Regions from separate parts of the Streptomyces sp. PL-29 genome, predicted to be linked through region 2. Evidence: riboswitches for the same ligand, from Rfam matches in the RefSeq annotation. Region 2 holds a riboswitch; the other holds the start of a gene.

Region 1 (7,331 bases), 3.9 Mb from region 2:
GCGGCCGCGGGTCGTTCGGGATGGCGTTGCGGTTGACCGTGATGCCGACCTCGTGCAGGCGGTCCTCGGCCTGCTGGCCGTCCAGCTCGGAGTTGCGCAGGTCGACCAGGACCAGGTGCACGTCGGTGCCGCCGGTGAGGACGTCCACGCCCACGGCCTTGACGTCGTCCTGGACCAGGCGGGCGGCGAGGATCTTCGCGCCTTCCAGGGTGCGCTCCTGGCGCTCCTTGAACTCGGGCGAGCCCGCGACCTTGAAGGAGACGGCCTTGGCCGCGATCACGTGCTCCAGCGGACCGCCCTGCTGGCCGGGGAAGACCGCAGAGTTGATCTTCTTGGCCAGTTCCTGCGTCGACAGGATGACACCGCCGCGCGGACCGCCGAGGGTCTTGTGCGTGGTGGTGGTGACGACGTGGGCGTGCGGCACCGGGTTCGGGTGCAGGCCCGCGGCGACCAGACCGGCGAAGTGCGCCATGTCGACCATCAGGTAGGCGCCCACCTCGTCCGCGATGCGGCGGAAGGCGGCGAAGTCCAGCTGGCGCGGGTAGGCGGACCAGCCGGCGACGATCAGCTGCGGCTTGGACTCCTTGGCGAGGCGCTCGACCTCGGCCATGTCCACCTGGCCGGACTCGTCCACGTGGTAGGGGACCACGTTGTAGAGCTTGCCGGAGAAGTTGATCTTCATGCCGTGGGTCAGGTGACCGCCGTGGGCCAGATTCAGGCCCATGATCGTGTCGCCCGGCTTGAGCAGCGCGAACATCGCGGCGGCGTTCGCCTGCGCACCGGAGTGCGGCTGGACGTTCGCGGCCTCGGCGCCGAACAGCGCCTTGATGCGGTCGATCGCGATCTGCTCGACCACGTCGACGTGCTCGCAGCCGCCGTAGTAGCGGCGGCCCGGGTAGCCCTCGGCGTACTTGTTGGTGAGGACCGAGCCCTGGGCCTCCATGACGGCGACCGGAGCGAAGTTCTCCGACGCGATCATCTCCAGGGTGGACTGCTGGCGCACGAGCTCCGCGTCGACGGCTGCGGCGACGTCGGGGTCGAGCTCGTGGAGAGGGGTGTTCAGTACAGACATCAGGATCCCCTGGGGTCAGTTACCGGCGGTGAGCGTGGTGTACTCCTCGAAGGAGAGCGCGTCCTTGGGCTCCTCGGAGAGGCGGACCTTGAACAGCCAGCCGCCCTCGAACGGGGCGGTGTTCACGAGCGCCGGGTCGTCGACGACGTCCTGGTTGGCCTCGACGATCTCGCCGGAGACCGGGGAGTACAGGTCGCTGACCGACTTGGTCGACTCCAGCTCGCCGCAGGTCTCGCCCTCGGTCACGGTGTCGCCGACCTCGGGGAGCTGGGCGTAGACGACGTCACCGAGCGCGTTGGCCGCGAACTCCGTGATACCGACCGTCGCGACGCCGTCCACGACGTCCGACAGCCACTCGTGCTCCTTGGTGTAACGCAGCTTCTCGGGGTTGCTCATGGCCTGATTCTCCTGGATGCGGGGGAGTGGATACGAACTGCGGTCTTGGGTACTGAGACGACGCCGTACGGCTGCCCGGACGGCGGACGTCGTGCGCGGAGGGCTACTTCTGCCGCTTGTAGAACGGCAGCGCGACGACCTCGTACGGCTCATGCGTACCGCGAATGTCGACGCCGACGCCGGAGGTGCCGGGCGCGGCGTGCTCCGCGTCCACGTACGCCATCGCGATCGGCTTGCCCAGCGTCGGGGACGGGGCGCCCGAGGTGACCTCGCCGATGACCTTGCCGTCGGCGACGACGGGGAAGCCGGCGCGCGGGACGCGGCGGCCCTCGGCGATCAGGCCGACCAGCTTGCGCGGGGCCTGGTCGGCGGCCTTCTCGGCGGCGGCCTCCAGGGCGGCGCGGCCGACGAAGTCCCCCTCCTTCTCGAACTTCACGACCCGGCCCAGACCTGCGTCGAACGGGGTCAGGGAGGTGGTCAGCTCGTGCCCGTACAGCGGCATGCCCGCCTCCAGGCGCAGGGTGTCGCGGCAGGACAGGCCGGCCGGAACCAGGCCGACGCCCTCGCCGGCCTTGGTCAGCGCCTGCCACAGCTCCACGGCGTGCTCGGGGGCGACGAACAGCTCGAAGCCGTCCTCGCCGGTGTAGCCGGTGCGTGCGATCAGCGCGGGCACGCCCGCGACGGTGCCCGGCAGGCCCGCGTAGTACTTCAGGCCGTCGAGGTCGGCGTCGGTGAGCGACGCCAGGATGCCGGGGGACTCCGGACCCTGCACGGCGATCAGCGCGTACGCGTCGCGGTCGTCGCGGACCTCGGTGTCGAAGCCGGCGGCACGCTCGGTCAGGGCGTCGAGGACGACCTGGGCGTTGGAGGCGTTGGCGACGACCATGTACTCGGTCTCGCCGAGGCGGTAGACGATCAGGTCGTCGACGATCCCGCCGTCCTCCTGGCAGATGTGCGTGTAGCGGGCACGGCCGACACCGACGGTGGAGATGTTGCCGACCAGCGCGTAGTCCAGGGCCTTGACGGCCTCCGGGCCGGTCAGCGTGATCTCGCCCATGTGCGACAGGTCGAAGAGGCCGGCCTTGGTGCGTACGGCGTTGTGCTCGTCGCGCTCGCTGGCGTACCGCAGCGGCATGTCCCAGCCCGCGAAATCGGTCATGGTCGCACCGAGCGAACGGTGCAGCGCATCGAGGGCGGTCAGGCGGGGGGCAGTGCTCATGGGTGTGGCTCCCGGGTCCCAGGGCATCGACATGACATGACGAGGACGTTCCTCCCCATCTGTCATCGGAACCTGAGAGGTTCGCCGAGAGTTCCGCCGATCGTCCGATCGCCGGTCTCCCCGACTTGCACCTTGGGTGGAGCTGGCGCGCAGCTCGCTTTTCAGATCTGCCTCATCCACGCGGTACGGGGCCTGAGAGATTCAAGGGAGGTTCTTGCTCCTTCGGCGCCCGGCACGGCCTCGCGGCCTGCCGGGACTCTCCCGCGCGGATTCAAGCGGCCGGTATGCAGTTGGTCCAGATGGCGCACATCATTGCACGGCATGCTCGGGATCGGGGGTGGGGGTCCGAAAGTTCGTACGCCCCTCCGAACGGGCCGAGTGGAACCGTGGATGCCGGATTACCGTCTCTTTACACTCGGTGGGAAGGGTCCCGGTGGCCCGACGCGGGGGGAAGGCGAGCACTGTGCGGAGATTCGGAGTGGTGACGGCGACGGGAGCCGTCGAAGCGGTGCCGGCCCAGCGGCGCGGCGCGCGCGAGCGCGGGAGGGCTGCCGACGGCGGCCTCGGCCCCGTGCGCGACCTGCGCGGCCCCGCACTGCGCGGACCCCGGCGGCTCGGCTTCGCCGAGGGCGACATCGTCGTGGTCTCCGGGCTGCCCGGCGGCGGCAAGAGCACGCTGATCAAGCGAGCCGCGCCGGAGGGCGGCGCCGTCGACTCCCAGGACACCCGTGAACGCTGGGAGCGCCGGATGCCCGCCCGGCTGCCCTACGCCGTCTACCGCCCGCTGGTACGCGCCGCGCACTACTGGGGGCTGTACCGGATCCTGCGCTCCGGCGACTCCGTCGTCGTCCACGACTGCGGCACTCAGAGCTGGGTGCGCGCCCTGCTCTCCGCGGCCGCGCGCCGCCGGGGCCGGTCGCTGCACCTCGTCCTCCTGGACAGCAGCCCCGAGGAGGCGCTCTCCGGCCAGGCCGCGCGGGGCCGGGGGGTGTCTGCCTACGCCTTCGCCCGCCACCGCGGCGCCGTGGGCCGCCTGCTGCGCGACGCCGAGGCGGGCCGCCCGCCCGCCGGCTGCGCCTCCGCGACCCTGCTGGACCGCCGCTCGGCCGCCGCCGTGACGGGGATCGGTTTCCACGGCTGACCGCCGGGCCGGGCCGACCCGGATCCCCGGCGGCGGTGCCCGCCCCGCGGCCGGTACCCTGCGGGGCGACACGCGCGGGACCGCACGTGCGGGACCAGACAGGGGCAGGGGCAGATGCAGGGCAGCGGCTGGCCGGAAAATGAGCTGGAGCAGGTGCTCGGGGCGGCGCTCGGGCAGCCGGACGCCGGCGGCCGGATCCTGGAGGTGCTCGGGCGCAGCAGGGTGTGGGTGCCCCTGCCGGGCGGCGGCGGCCCCGACACGGCCGGTCTGGACCTGCCCACCATGGACATCGGCGGGGCGGCGTACGTCCCGGTCTACAGCTCCGAGGCCCAGTTCCTCGCCTGTGTCGGCCCCGGCATGGACTTCGCGGTGGCCCCGGCGGTCGAGTTCGCCCGGGGGCTGCCCCCGCAGCTCGGCATCGCGGTCAATCCGGAGGGCGCCGTCGGCGTCCCGCTGCCCCCGCCCGCCGTCGCCGAGCTCTGCCGTGCGGGCCGCAGCCCGCTCGACGGCTCCGCGACCGGCGGCCGCGTACGGCTCTTCGAGCCCGACTGGCAGGAGGACCCGGTGGACTTCCTGGCTGCCGCCGGCGAGGAGTTCCGCGCCACCGGAGTGGTCGCGGCGGCGCACCGCTGCCTCGCCAGCGTCGAGGGCGGGGCACCGGAACTCTTCGTCGGTGTCCGCCTGGCGGGGTGGGAGCCACAGATGCGGGAGGCGCCGATGGAGGCGCTCGGACGCGCCCTGGCGCGCGTTCCGGCGCCGTGGCCCGTGCAACTGATCCTCCTGGACGCGGCCCAGGACCCGGTCACGGACTGGATTCGTGAGCGCGTACGCCCCTTCTACCTCGCGTAGGGCCGCTTAAGCTGGTTACATCTCCCGGCCGCACGCATGAGCGCTGGCCCGGGTAAGGCACGCGTGGAGCGACGGGCGGACGAAGAGGGGTACCGGGTGAGTGCGTCAGGCACGGCCGCGGCCGGGCAGGTCGAGCACATGATGCGCCAGGTGACTCCCGGGCGCTACGAGAGCTACGAGTCACTGCTGCGGGCCCTGTCCGAGGGCCGGCTGTGGATGCTGCTGTGGCAGGGGCAGCCGGGGTCCCCGGACGCCCAGTACGGCGGCATGGAGGTCGAGGGGCTCGGCTACGCCCCCTGCGTCACCTCCCCCCAGGAACTGGCCGCGAGCGGCTGGAACCGGGGCTACGAAGTGGTCACGGGGCGGGACATCGCCCGCGCCCTCTACCCGGACCGCTGGGGTCTGTGGCTCAACCCGCATGCCCAGGGCGGCGGCCTCGGCGTGCCCTGGGCCGACCTGCGCCGCATCGCGACCGGCCTGGACCGGATGCCCGCGGGCCCGCTGCGGCTGTCCGAGCCCAGCATCGAACTGCCCCAGTTCTACGGCCTGCTGACCCAGCATGCGCACCGCACACCGGCCGTGCGGTCGCTGCGCCGCGTCTGGGTGCAGCCGGCACTCGGGTCCCCTTACCTCGCCGTCGGGCTCGACCTGTACGACGCCTCCGCGCCCGCGCTGGAATCCGTACGGGAAATGATGCGCCAGTCGGTCGGGGCGGTGCCCGAGGGCGTCCCGGTGTGCACCGTCGCGCTGGGCGACGAGCACGACCCCGTGGCGATGTGGCTGCGGGCGCAGACCCGGCCCTTCTACGACCGCGAGGGCCAGGCCCCGGCGTACTGACCCGGCCCGCCCCCAGGAGCCCCCGCGGACCCGCGGGGGCTCCTGGCGCGAAATCCGCATATCGAGACGTCCATCTCGAAGGCCGCACCGGTCCCATCGGTGCGGCCTTCGGCATATCCGCTGAATAGGCCCAAGATTCACGTCTGAAAGGGCAGTTGGGTCTGATGTCCGTTCCGCGCCGAACGCGCGGTGTTTCACCGCTCAACAGGCCTGGCGGTTCGGATAGCGGAAGGTGTAAGCCCAGATCACGGTTGCGCATCACATCCCCGGGGGGTCTGGCGGGCGGTTGAGAGCGCGTTGAAGACTCCCCCCACCGAAGGCCGGTCCATCTCACGAACACCGGCTCTTCACGTGCACTTCCGGCACATTTTCTCGCCAATCGCACCACCAGCGACGCCGATTGAACCAAGCCGCCACAGCGGCGGGCATGGGCCGGCCACCGTCGGCCGAGAGGGGTCCCCACCACGATGACGGCACCACTGCACGACACCAACGCGGCCGAGTCCGCGGCCGTGGCCACCCCCGACGTTCCGCAGAAGGCGATCGAGGGCCGCTCGCTCGGCCGGATCGCGTGGACCAGACTCAAGCGCGACAAGGTGGCGATGGCCGGCGGCGCGGTCGTGCTGCTCCTCGTCGTGCTGGCCGCGCTGTCGCAGCCGATCCAGTGGGTGTTCGGCCTGGACCCGGACGCGCTGCACCAGGACCTCATCGACCCCTCCCTGGCCACTCCGATCGGCTCCTTCGGCGGTATCAGCTGGGAGCACCCCCTCGGCGTGGAGCCGAAGTTCGGCCGCGACATCGCCACCCGCATCCTGGAAGGCTCCTGGGTCTCCCTGCTGGTCGCCTTCGGGTCGACCCTCCTCTCGGTGCTGATCGGCTCGGTGCTGGGCGTCGTCGCCGGGTACTACGGAGGCTGGGCCGACACGGTGATCAGCCGCATGATGGACACCTTCCTCGCCTTCCCGCTGCTGCTCTTCGCGATCTCCATCTCGGCCGCCCTCCAGGGCGGGGCCTTCGGGCTGGAGGGACTGCCGCTGCACATCGGCGTGCTGATCTTCGTGATCGGCTTCTTCGGCTGGCCCTACATCGGGCGCATCGTGCGCGGCCAGACGCTGTCGCTGCGCGAGCGGGAGTTCGTCGACGCGGCCCGCAGCCTCGGCGCCCGCGGCCCCTTCATCGTCTTCCGGGAGCTGCTGCCCAATCTGGTGGCGCCGATCCTCGTCTACGCCACCCTGCTCATCCCGACCAACATCCTCTTCGAGGCCTCTCTGAGCTTCCTCGGCGTGGGTATCCAGCCACCGCAGGCCTCGTGGGGCGGAATGCTCAGCTCCGCCGTGGACTACTACAAGGTCGACCCGATGTTCATGGTCGTCCCGGGCACGGCGATCTTCCTCACCGTGCTCGCCTTCAACCTCCTCGGCGACGGCCTGCGCGACGCCCTGGACCCCAAGAGCTCGCGCTGATCCGCCCGTCTCCCGGGCATCCGGCCGAGGCACCGCCCGTACCACCACCACTCCGAATCAGGGGGCATCACTCCGTCATGAGAAGCAGGTCGAGAAAAGCCGCGGTGCTTGCCGCCGCCATCACCGTCGCCCTCACCGCCTCCGCCTGCAATGGTGGTGACAAGACCGCCGGCGACGACAAGTCGGCCGGATCCAACGCCGCCGTCAAGGGCGTGGTCAACGCCTCCGACAAGCAGGGCGGAACGCTCGTCTACGAGGCGTCCGACACCCCCGACTCCTTCGACCCCGGCAACACCTACTACGGCTTCGTCTTCAACTTCAGCCGCCTGTACGCCCGTCCGCTGACCACCTTCG
Region 2 (7,331 bases):
ATCAATCCATGAGGACAGCTGCCGGGAAATCCCTGCGAAGCAGCTGTCGTGGGGGAACACTGATGGCAAGCGCCCCGCGGCTGCGGGGATGACCCAGGGGGACGGCCATGAACCAGGTATCGAGCCGTAGCACTCAGACCACACCGCAGCGAAAGAACGCATCCATGTGCCAGCACCAGCCAGCCTGCCCGTCTGCCGAATCCGCCGACCGGGAGGCCGCGCGCCCGGTGGCCAACCATCCGGAACAGGGCTGGAGCCTGCTGTGCAACGGCGTCCTGCTCTTCGAGGACACCGGTGAGCTGCTGCCGGACGGGCAGATCATCGCCCCGCACCGCCCGCTCGCGGCGGCGTAGGCGAGGACGCAGGACGGTGAAGGGGCCGGCCCCGGGAGAGTCTCCCGGGGCCGGCCCCTTCACCATGTCGTGCGACGGCCTCAGAGGCGGGGGCGCCTCAGTTGTCGTACTCGTCCAGCGGCGGGCAGGAGCACACGAGGTTGCGGTCGCCGAAGGCACCGTCGATGCGGCGCACCGGCGGCCAGTACTTCTCGGCGGCCGTGACGCCGCCCGGGAAGACGGCCTCGTCCCGGGTGTACGGGTGGTTCCACTCGCCGCCCAGCGAAGCCGCCGTGTGCGGGGCGTTCGCCAGCGGGTTGTCGTCCGCCGGCCACTCGCCGCCCGCGACCCGCTCGATCTCGCCGCGGATGGCGATCATCGCGTCGCAGAAACGGTCGATCTCGGCGAGGTCCTCGGACTCCGTCGGCTCGATCATGAGCGTTCCGGCGACCGGGAAGGACATCGTCGGCGCGTGGAAGCCGTAGTCGATCAGGCGCTTGGCGATGTCGTCCACGCTGACGCCCGTGGCCTTCGACAGCGGGCGCAGGTCGATGATGCACTCGTGCGCGACCAGGTTGCCCGGGCCGGTGTAGAGCACGGGGTAGTGCGGCTCCAGGCGCTTGGCGATGTAGTTGGCGCCGAGCACCGCGACCTGGGTGGCGCGCTTGAGGCCCTCGCCGCCCATGAGGCGCACGTACGACCAGGAGATCGGCAGGATGCCGGCCGATCCCCACGGCGCGGCCGAGATCGGGCCGACGCCCGTCTCCGGGCCGGCCGTCGGCTGCAGCGGGTGGTTCGGCAGGTACGGCGCCAGGTGCGCCCGGACGCCGACCGGGCCGACGCCCGGACCGCCGCCGCCGTGCGGGATGCAGAAGGTCTTGTGCAGGTTCAGGTGCGAGACGTCGCCACCGAAGTGACCCGGCTTGGCCAGGCCGACCAGGGCGTTCAGATTGGCGCCGTCGACGTAGACCTGGCCGCCGGCCTCGTGCACCTGGGCGCAGATGTCGGCGACGTGCTCCTCGAACACACCGTGCGTGGAGGGGTAGGTGATCATCAGCACGGCGAGCTCGTCACGGTGCTGCTCGATCTTGGCACGCAGGTCGTCCGCGTCCACCTCACCGTCGTCGGCCGTCTTGACGACGACGACCTTCATGCCGGCCATCACGGCGCTGGCGGCGTTGGTGCCGTGCGCGGAGGACGGGATGAGGCAGATGGTGCGCTGCTCGTCGCCGTTGGCCCGGTGGTAGGCGCGTACGGCCAGCAGACCGGCGAGCTCGCCCTGGGAGCCGGCGTTCGGCTGGATGGAGACCTTGTCGTAGCCGGTGACCTCGCAGAGACGTTCCTCCAGCTCGTTGATGAGCGTGAGGTACCCCTCGGCCTGCTCCACCGGCGCGAAGGGGTGCAGCTGGCCGAACTCGGGCCAGGTCACCGGCTCCATCTCGGTGGTCGCGTTGAGCTTCATGGTGCAGGAGCCCAGCGGGATCATGCCGCGGTCCAGCGCGTAGTCCTTGTCCGAGAGCCTGCGCAGGTAGCGCAGCATCGCGGTCTCAGACCGGTGCTGGTGAAAGACCGGGTGCGTCAGGTACGCGTCCGAGCGCAACAGGCCCTCGGGCAGGGTGTCGGCCGTGGCCTCGTCGAGCGCCTCGATGTCGGCGGTGACGCCGAAGGCGGCCCAGACGGCCTCGATGTCGGCGCGCAGCGTGGTCTCGTCACAGCTGATCGAGACGAGGTCGGCGTCGACCCGGTGCAGGTTGACCCCGCCCTCCCGGGCGGCCGCGACGACCTCGGCCGCGCGGCCCGGCACACGGACGGTGATCGTGTCGAAGTAGGCGCCGTGTACGGTCTCGACTCCGCCGGCCCGCAGACCGGCGGCGAGCAGCGCCGCGTAGCGGTGGGTGCGGCGGGCGATGGTCCGCAGGCCGTCCGGGCCGTGGTAGACGGCGTACATGCCGGCCATGACGGCGAGCAGCACCTGCGCGGTGCAGATGTTGCTGGTGGCCTTCTCACGGCGGATGTGCTGCTCGCGGGTCTGCAGGGCCAGGCGGTAGGCCTTGTTGCCGTCCGCGTCCACCGAGACGCCGACGAGGCGGCCGGGCAGCGAACGGGCGTGCTTGTCCTGGACGGCCATGTAGCCGGCGTGCGGTCCGCCGAAGCCCATCGGGACACCGAAGCGCTGGGTGGTGCCCACGGCGATGTCGGCTCCGAGGGCGCCCGGGGACGTCAGGAGGGTCAGGGCGAGCAGGTCGGCCGAGACGGTGACGATGGCGCCGAGCTCGTGCGCCTGGTCGATGACCGGCTTGATCTCCCGGACGGCGCCGGAGGCACCCGGGTACTGGAGCAGGACGCCGTAGACGCCGCGCTCGGCGATCTCGGCGGGGATGCCGTCGGAGAGGTCGGCGACGACGACCTCGATGCCGATCGGCTCGGCGCGGGTCTCGATGACGGCGATGGTCTGCGGCAGGGCGTCGGCGTCGACGAGGAAGACGTTGCCCTTGACCTTGCCCACGCGGCGGGCCAGGGTCATGGCCTCGGCGGCCGCGGTGCCCTCGTCGAGCAGCGAGGCGCCCGAGGTCGGCAGGCCGGTGAGGTCGGCGACGACGGTCTGGAAGTTCAGGAGGGCCTCGAGGCGGCCCTGCGAGATTTCCGGCTGGTAGGGCGTGTACGCCGTGTACCAGGCCGGGTTCTCCATGACGTTGCGGAGGATCACCGGCGGGGTGAAGGTCCCGTAGTAACCGAGACCGATCATGGGGGTGAGGACCTGGTTGCGGTCGGCGAGCGAGCGCAGCTCGGCGAGCACCTCGGCCTCGGTCCGCGCCTCGGGGAGGTCGAGCGCGTCGGCGGTCTTGATCACATCCGGCACCGCGGCGGCGGTCAGTTCGTCCAGGGAGCCGTAGCCCACCTGGGCGAGCATCTTCGCCTGCGCCTCGGCATCCGGGCCGATGTGGCGCTGTTCGAAGGGGATGCCTCGCTCCAGCTGGGAGAGCGGAATGCGGTTGGCGGTCATGTACGGAGGCCTCCTGGTCATATGACCTGCGAGGGGCACCACGGCGCGGGCACCCGGACGGCCTCCCCCTCTGTCATCTGCACCTGAGAGTTTCACCGGATCTCACGGGGGTCTCCCGAGAGCTCCGGCTTTCACCGTCGGTGAGGAGGGGGACCGGCACTGCGCGCCCGGCACCCGCCCTGCTTTCCAGAGTGGCCTCGTCCGTGCGGTACGTATGCCTGAGAGATTCCGGGGAGGATTTGCTCCTTCGGCGCCTCCGTCTTGCTCACTCGGAGGACTCTCCCGCACAGGGTCGACAGCCGTCACCCAGCCTACCAGCGGGGTTCAAGAGGCTCCCCGAGTGGCCTCCTCTGCGGAAATGCCCTTCTGTAGTCACTAGGGAGCAGTTGCGACAGTTGCGACCATTTGGAGGGACCGTGCAGACCGACATCGATCCGCGCAGCCTGATCGGCCGCAAGGCGTTCGACCGCAACGGTGCCAAGATCGGCACCATCGACGAGGTCTACCTCGACGATGCCACGGGTGTCCCGGAATGGGCCGCCGTCCGCACCGGCTTCTTCGGCCGGGACGCCTTCGTGCCGCTGGAGCCGAGCGAGATGGTCGGCGAGACCCTGCGGGTGCCCTTCGAACGCTCCCTCATCAGGGACGCACCGGATTTCGGCGTCGGCCGCCACCTCTCCCCCGAGCAGGAACTCCAGCTCTATCACCACTACGGCCTGGACACGGCCCTCCCGTCCGACGTCGACCGCGACTTCGGCCGGCTGGCGGGCGACGAGGGCTGACCCGCGCCCCGGCGCCGCCCTACGCGGCCTCCCCCACCAGCGGCAACGGGTCGGACGGCGCCAGATCCGGGTCGTCCACCCGGAAGGTCCGCACCCGGCCGGGCTCCGACCCGGGCTGTTCGAACCGGACGGTGACCCGCCCCACCCCGCTGCCCTGGACCCACCCCGGCCCGTACAGCACGTGGCGTACGTCGCTTCCGGCCGCCCAGCGGCGCTCGGGAGCCTCTTGCTGCTCCGCGGGCGCCGGCGGCCCCTCCTGTGGCTTCTCGTCCCCTCCGGCGGCCTCCGGCTCGGTTCCCCCGGCCGCACCGCCCGTACCGTCCACCTCGGCCGCCACCTGAGGCTCGGCCGCGAGCGACTGGGCGAAGAGGTCCTCCTGCGTGTAGTCCGCCAGGCCGGTCACCCCCACCCCCAGCAACCGCACGCCTCCCGTGGTGTCCACCGCCTCCAGCAGCCGCGCGGCGGCCTCCCGCACCACCGCCGCGTCGTCCGTGGGGCCGCGCAGCGTCTCGGACCGCGTCAGCGTGGAGAAGTCGTAGCGCCGCACCTTGAGCACGATCGTGCGCCCCGAGTGCCCGGAGCCCCGCAGCCGCTGCACGCACCGGTCGGCGAGTCGCTGCACCTCGCCCCGGATCCGCACCCGGTCGTGCAGATCCACGTCGAAGGTGTCCTCGACCGACACCGACTTGGCGTCCCGCTCCGCGACCACCGGCCGGTCGTCCAGGCCCAGCGCCATCCGGTACAGCCCCGTGCCGTGCGCGCGCCCGAGCATCCGGACCAACTCGTCCTCCCCGGCCTCCGCCAGGTCCCCCACCGTGGTGATCCCGGCGCGGCGCAGGTGCTCCCCGGTGGCCGGCCCCACCCCCGGCAGAGTCCGCACCGGCATCGGAGCGAGCAGTTCCCGCTCGGTCCCGGGCTCGATCAGCAGCAGCCCCGCGGGCTTGGCCTCCTCCGAGGCGACCTTGGCCAGCATCTTCGACCCGGCCAGCCCCACGGACCCGCTGAGCCCGGTGGCGGCGGTGATGCCGGCCCGCAGCCGCTCGCCCGTCGCCCGCGCCGAGTGCGAGTCGAAGGCCGCCCCGCCCGCCTCCAGGTCCACGAAGGCCTCGTCCAGGCTGAGCGGCTCCACCAGCGGCGACAGTTCCCGCAGCATGGCCATGACCACGTCGCTGACCTGCCGGTAGAGCGTGAACCGCGGGATCAGGTAGGCGCCGTTCGGGCAGAGCCGCCTGGCCTGCGCCGTGGGCATCGCCGAATGCACCCCGAACCGTCGGGCCTCGTAGGAGGCGGTGGCGACGACCCCCCGTGGTCCGAGCCCTCCGACGATGACGGCCTTGCCGCGCAGGCTCGGCTTCGACGCCTGCTCGACGGAGGCGTAGAAGGCGTCCATGTCCAGATGCAGGATGGTCGGGGCGGCTCTCACGGCACCGATGCTGCCCTACGCCACTGACATTCCCGCGGCCCGGGCAGGCCGGCTCAGCCGGCTCGGTTGCGACGGGCGGCCAGCTCGTCCGCCGGGTGGTGCCGGACCAGGGTCTCGCCGGTGTCCACCCGCTCCCCGTGCAGCTGTGACAGGGCGTTGCGCACGTCGCGCCACACCACCCCCACGGCGATGCCGAAGACGCCCTGCCCACCCTGGAGGAGACTCACGACCTGGTCCGGCGAGGTGCACTCGTACACCGTGGCGCCGTCGCTCATCAGCGTCATCCGCTCAAGGTCGGCGAGGCCGCGGTCGTGCAGATGCTGCACCGCCGTGCGGATGTTCTGCAGCGCCACACCGGTGTCCAGGAAACGCTTGACGATCTTGAGTACCACGACGTCGCGGAAGCTGTAGAGGCGCTGCGTTCCGGAGCCGTAGGCGGCCCGCACGCTGGGCTCCACCAGCCCGGTGCGCGCCCAGTAGTCGAGCTGCCGATAGGTGATGCCGGCCGCGGCGCACGCCGTGGGTCCGCGGTAGCCGACCTGCTCGGGCGCCGGGTCGCCGTCCGGCGAACCGACCGGCGTCGACTCCGGCTGGCGGCGCGCGGGTCCGGCCGCACCACCGTGCAGCGGGTACGGCCCGGTGCCACTCCGTACGGGGGTGCCCCCGGTCGTACCGTCGCCCGTGATCCTCACGCCGACCCTCCGTCCTTGACCTGCCCACCTCGAAGGTAGGCAGTCACCAGGGGTGCGTCAACGATCGCCACACTCGGCACGCCGAGTGATAATCACCCTGAGAGTGGTTTCCCGTATCCGATTGCGGGGAAAGGCTACTCGAATGGGGTGATGGCGCGGCGTGGAGGACGCGGCGGCGACTCACTGTTGGCCGGTACCGAAGTCCTCGGGCGAGATCTGGTCGAGGAACTCGCGGAACTTCTCCACCTCGTCCTCCTGCTCGTCCGGAATGGCGATTCCGGCGTCGTCCAGCACGCCGTCACTGCCGTAGATCGGTGTCCCCGTCCGCAGGGCGAGGGCTATGGCGTCGGAAGGCCGCGCGCTCACCTCGACCCCGCTGGCGAAGACGAGCTCCGCGTAGAAGACGCCCTCCCGCAGATCCGTGATCCGGACCTCGGTGAGCTCCTCACCGACCGCCTCCAGCACGTCCTTGAACAGGTCGTGCGTCAGCGGCCGGGCAGGGGCCATACCCTGCTGGGCGAAGGCAATGGCCGTCGCCTCTCCCGGACCGATCCAGATGGGGAGGTACCGGTCGCCTCCCACTTCACGCAGGAGCACGATCGGTTGGTTGGAGGGCATTTCCACCCGGACACCCACAACGTCGAGCTCGTTCACACAGCAACCCTAGGACCTGCCCGGCAGGTTTGGGTAGTCGGGGCTCCACCTCGGCCGCCGCGCTCAGCGCAACCGGACCCCGAGGGCCGTCTGCACCAAGGCCTCGTGCAGCCGTACGGAGAGCCCCGCGAGCTCTTTCACCGTGGCCTGTGCGTGGGCCCTGGTCTGCGGGTTGCGGTGTCGGCGCAAGGGTGCGACGACCTGCTCCACCAGCCCCGCCTCCCGGTCGGCGGCCGCCTTCATCGCGCGCAGGTGGCGCGGCTCCAGGCCGAAACGCCCCAGGTCGGCCACGAGCCGGGCCACGGTGAGCGCGTCGGCGTCGAACCCGCCGCCCGGCGCCTCGGCGAGGAGCCCGTACGACTCCCACTCGGCGAGCTGCTCCTCGTCCACGCCCACGGCCTCCAGGAGCTCGGCCCGCCCCACCCGGGCGGCGGGAGGCTCCTC

What was found. A riboswitch is a leader RNA that binds a small molecule or an ion and turns the genes downstream of it on or off. The one in region 2 is predicted to bind glycine.
Region 1: another riboswitch for glycine. It lies ahead of gcvT (glycine cleavage system aminomethyltransferase GcvT); the one in region 2 lies ahead of gcvP (aminomethyl-transferring glycine dehydrogenase).

Annotation. Positions count from the first base shown of each region.
Region 1 is NZ_CP136996.1:4,978,010-4,985,340, forward strand. It holds gene glyA (serine hydroxymethyltransferase) at 1-1,072, opposite strand, end outside; gene gcvH (glycine cleavage system protein GcvH) at 1,088-1,468, opposite strand; gene gcvT (glycine cleavage system aminomethyltransferase GcvT) at 1,572-2,687, opposite strand; glycine riboswitch at 2,859-2,961, opposite strand; gene R4Z63_RS23080 (AAA family ATPase) at 3,151-3,828, shown strand; gene R4Z63_RS23085 (enhanced serine sensitivity protein SseB) at 3,943-4,677, shown strand; gene R4Z63_RS23090 (enhanced serine sensitivity protein SseB C-terminal domain-containing protein) at 4,774-5,514, shown strand; gene R4Z63_RS23095 (ABC transporter permease) at 5,982-6,977, shown strand; gene R4Z63_RS23100 (ABC transporter substrate-binding protein) at 7,055-7,331, shown strand, end outside.
Region 2 is NZ_CP136996.1:1,046,767-1,054,097, forward strand. It holds gene R4Z63_RS04745 (DUF5999 family protein) at 165-353, shown strand; gene gcvP (aminomethyl-transferring glycine dehydrogenase) at 451-3,336, opposite strand; glycine riboswitch at 3,533-3,631, opposite strand; gene R4Z63_RS04755 (PRC-barrel domain-containing protein) at 3,753-4,118, shown strand; gene R4Z63_RS04760 (DNA polymerase IV) at 4,138-5,541, opposite strand; gene R4Z63_RS04765 (MerR family transcriptional regulator) at 5,595-6,233, opposite strand; gene R4Z63_RS04770 (bifunctional nuclease family protein) at 6,414-6,887, opposite strand; gene ftsR (transcriptional regulator FtsR) at 6,951-7,331, opposite strand, start outside.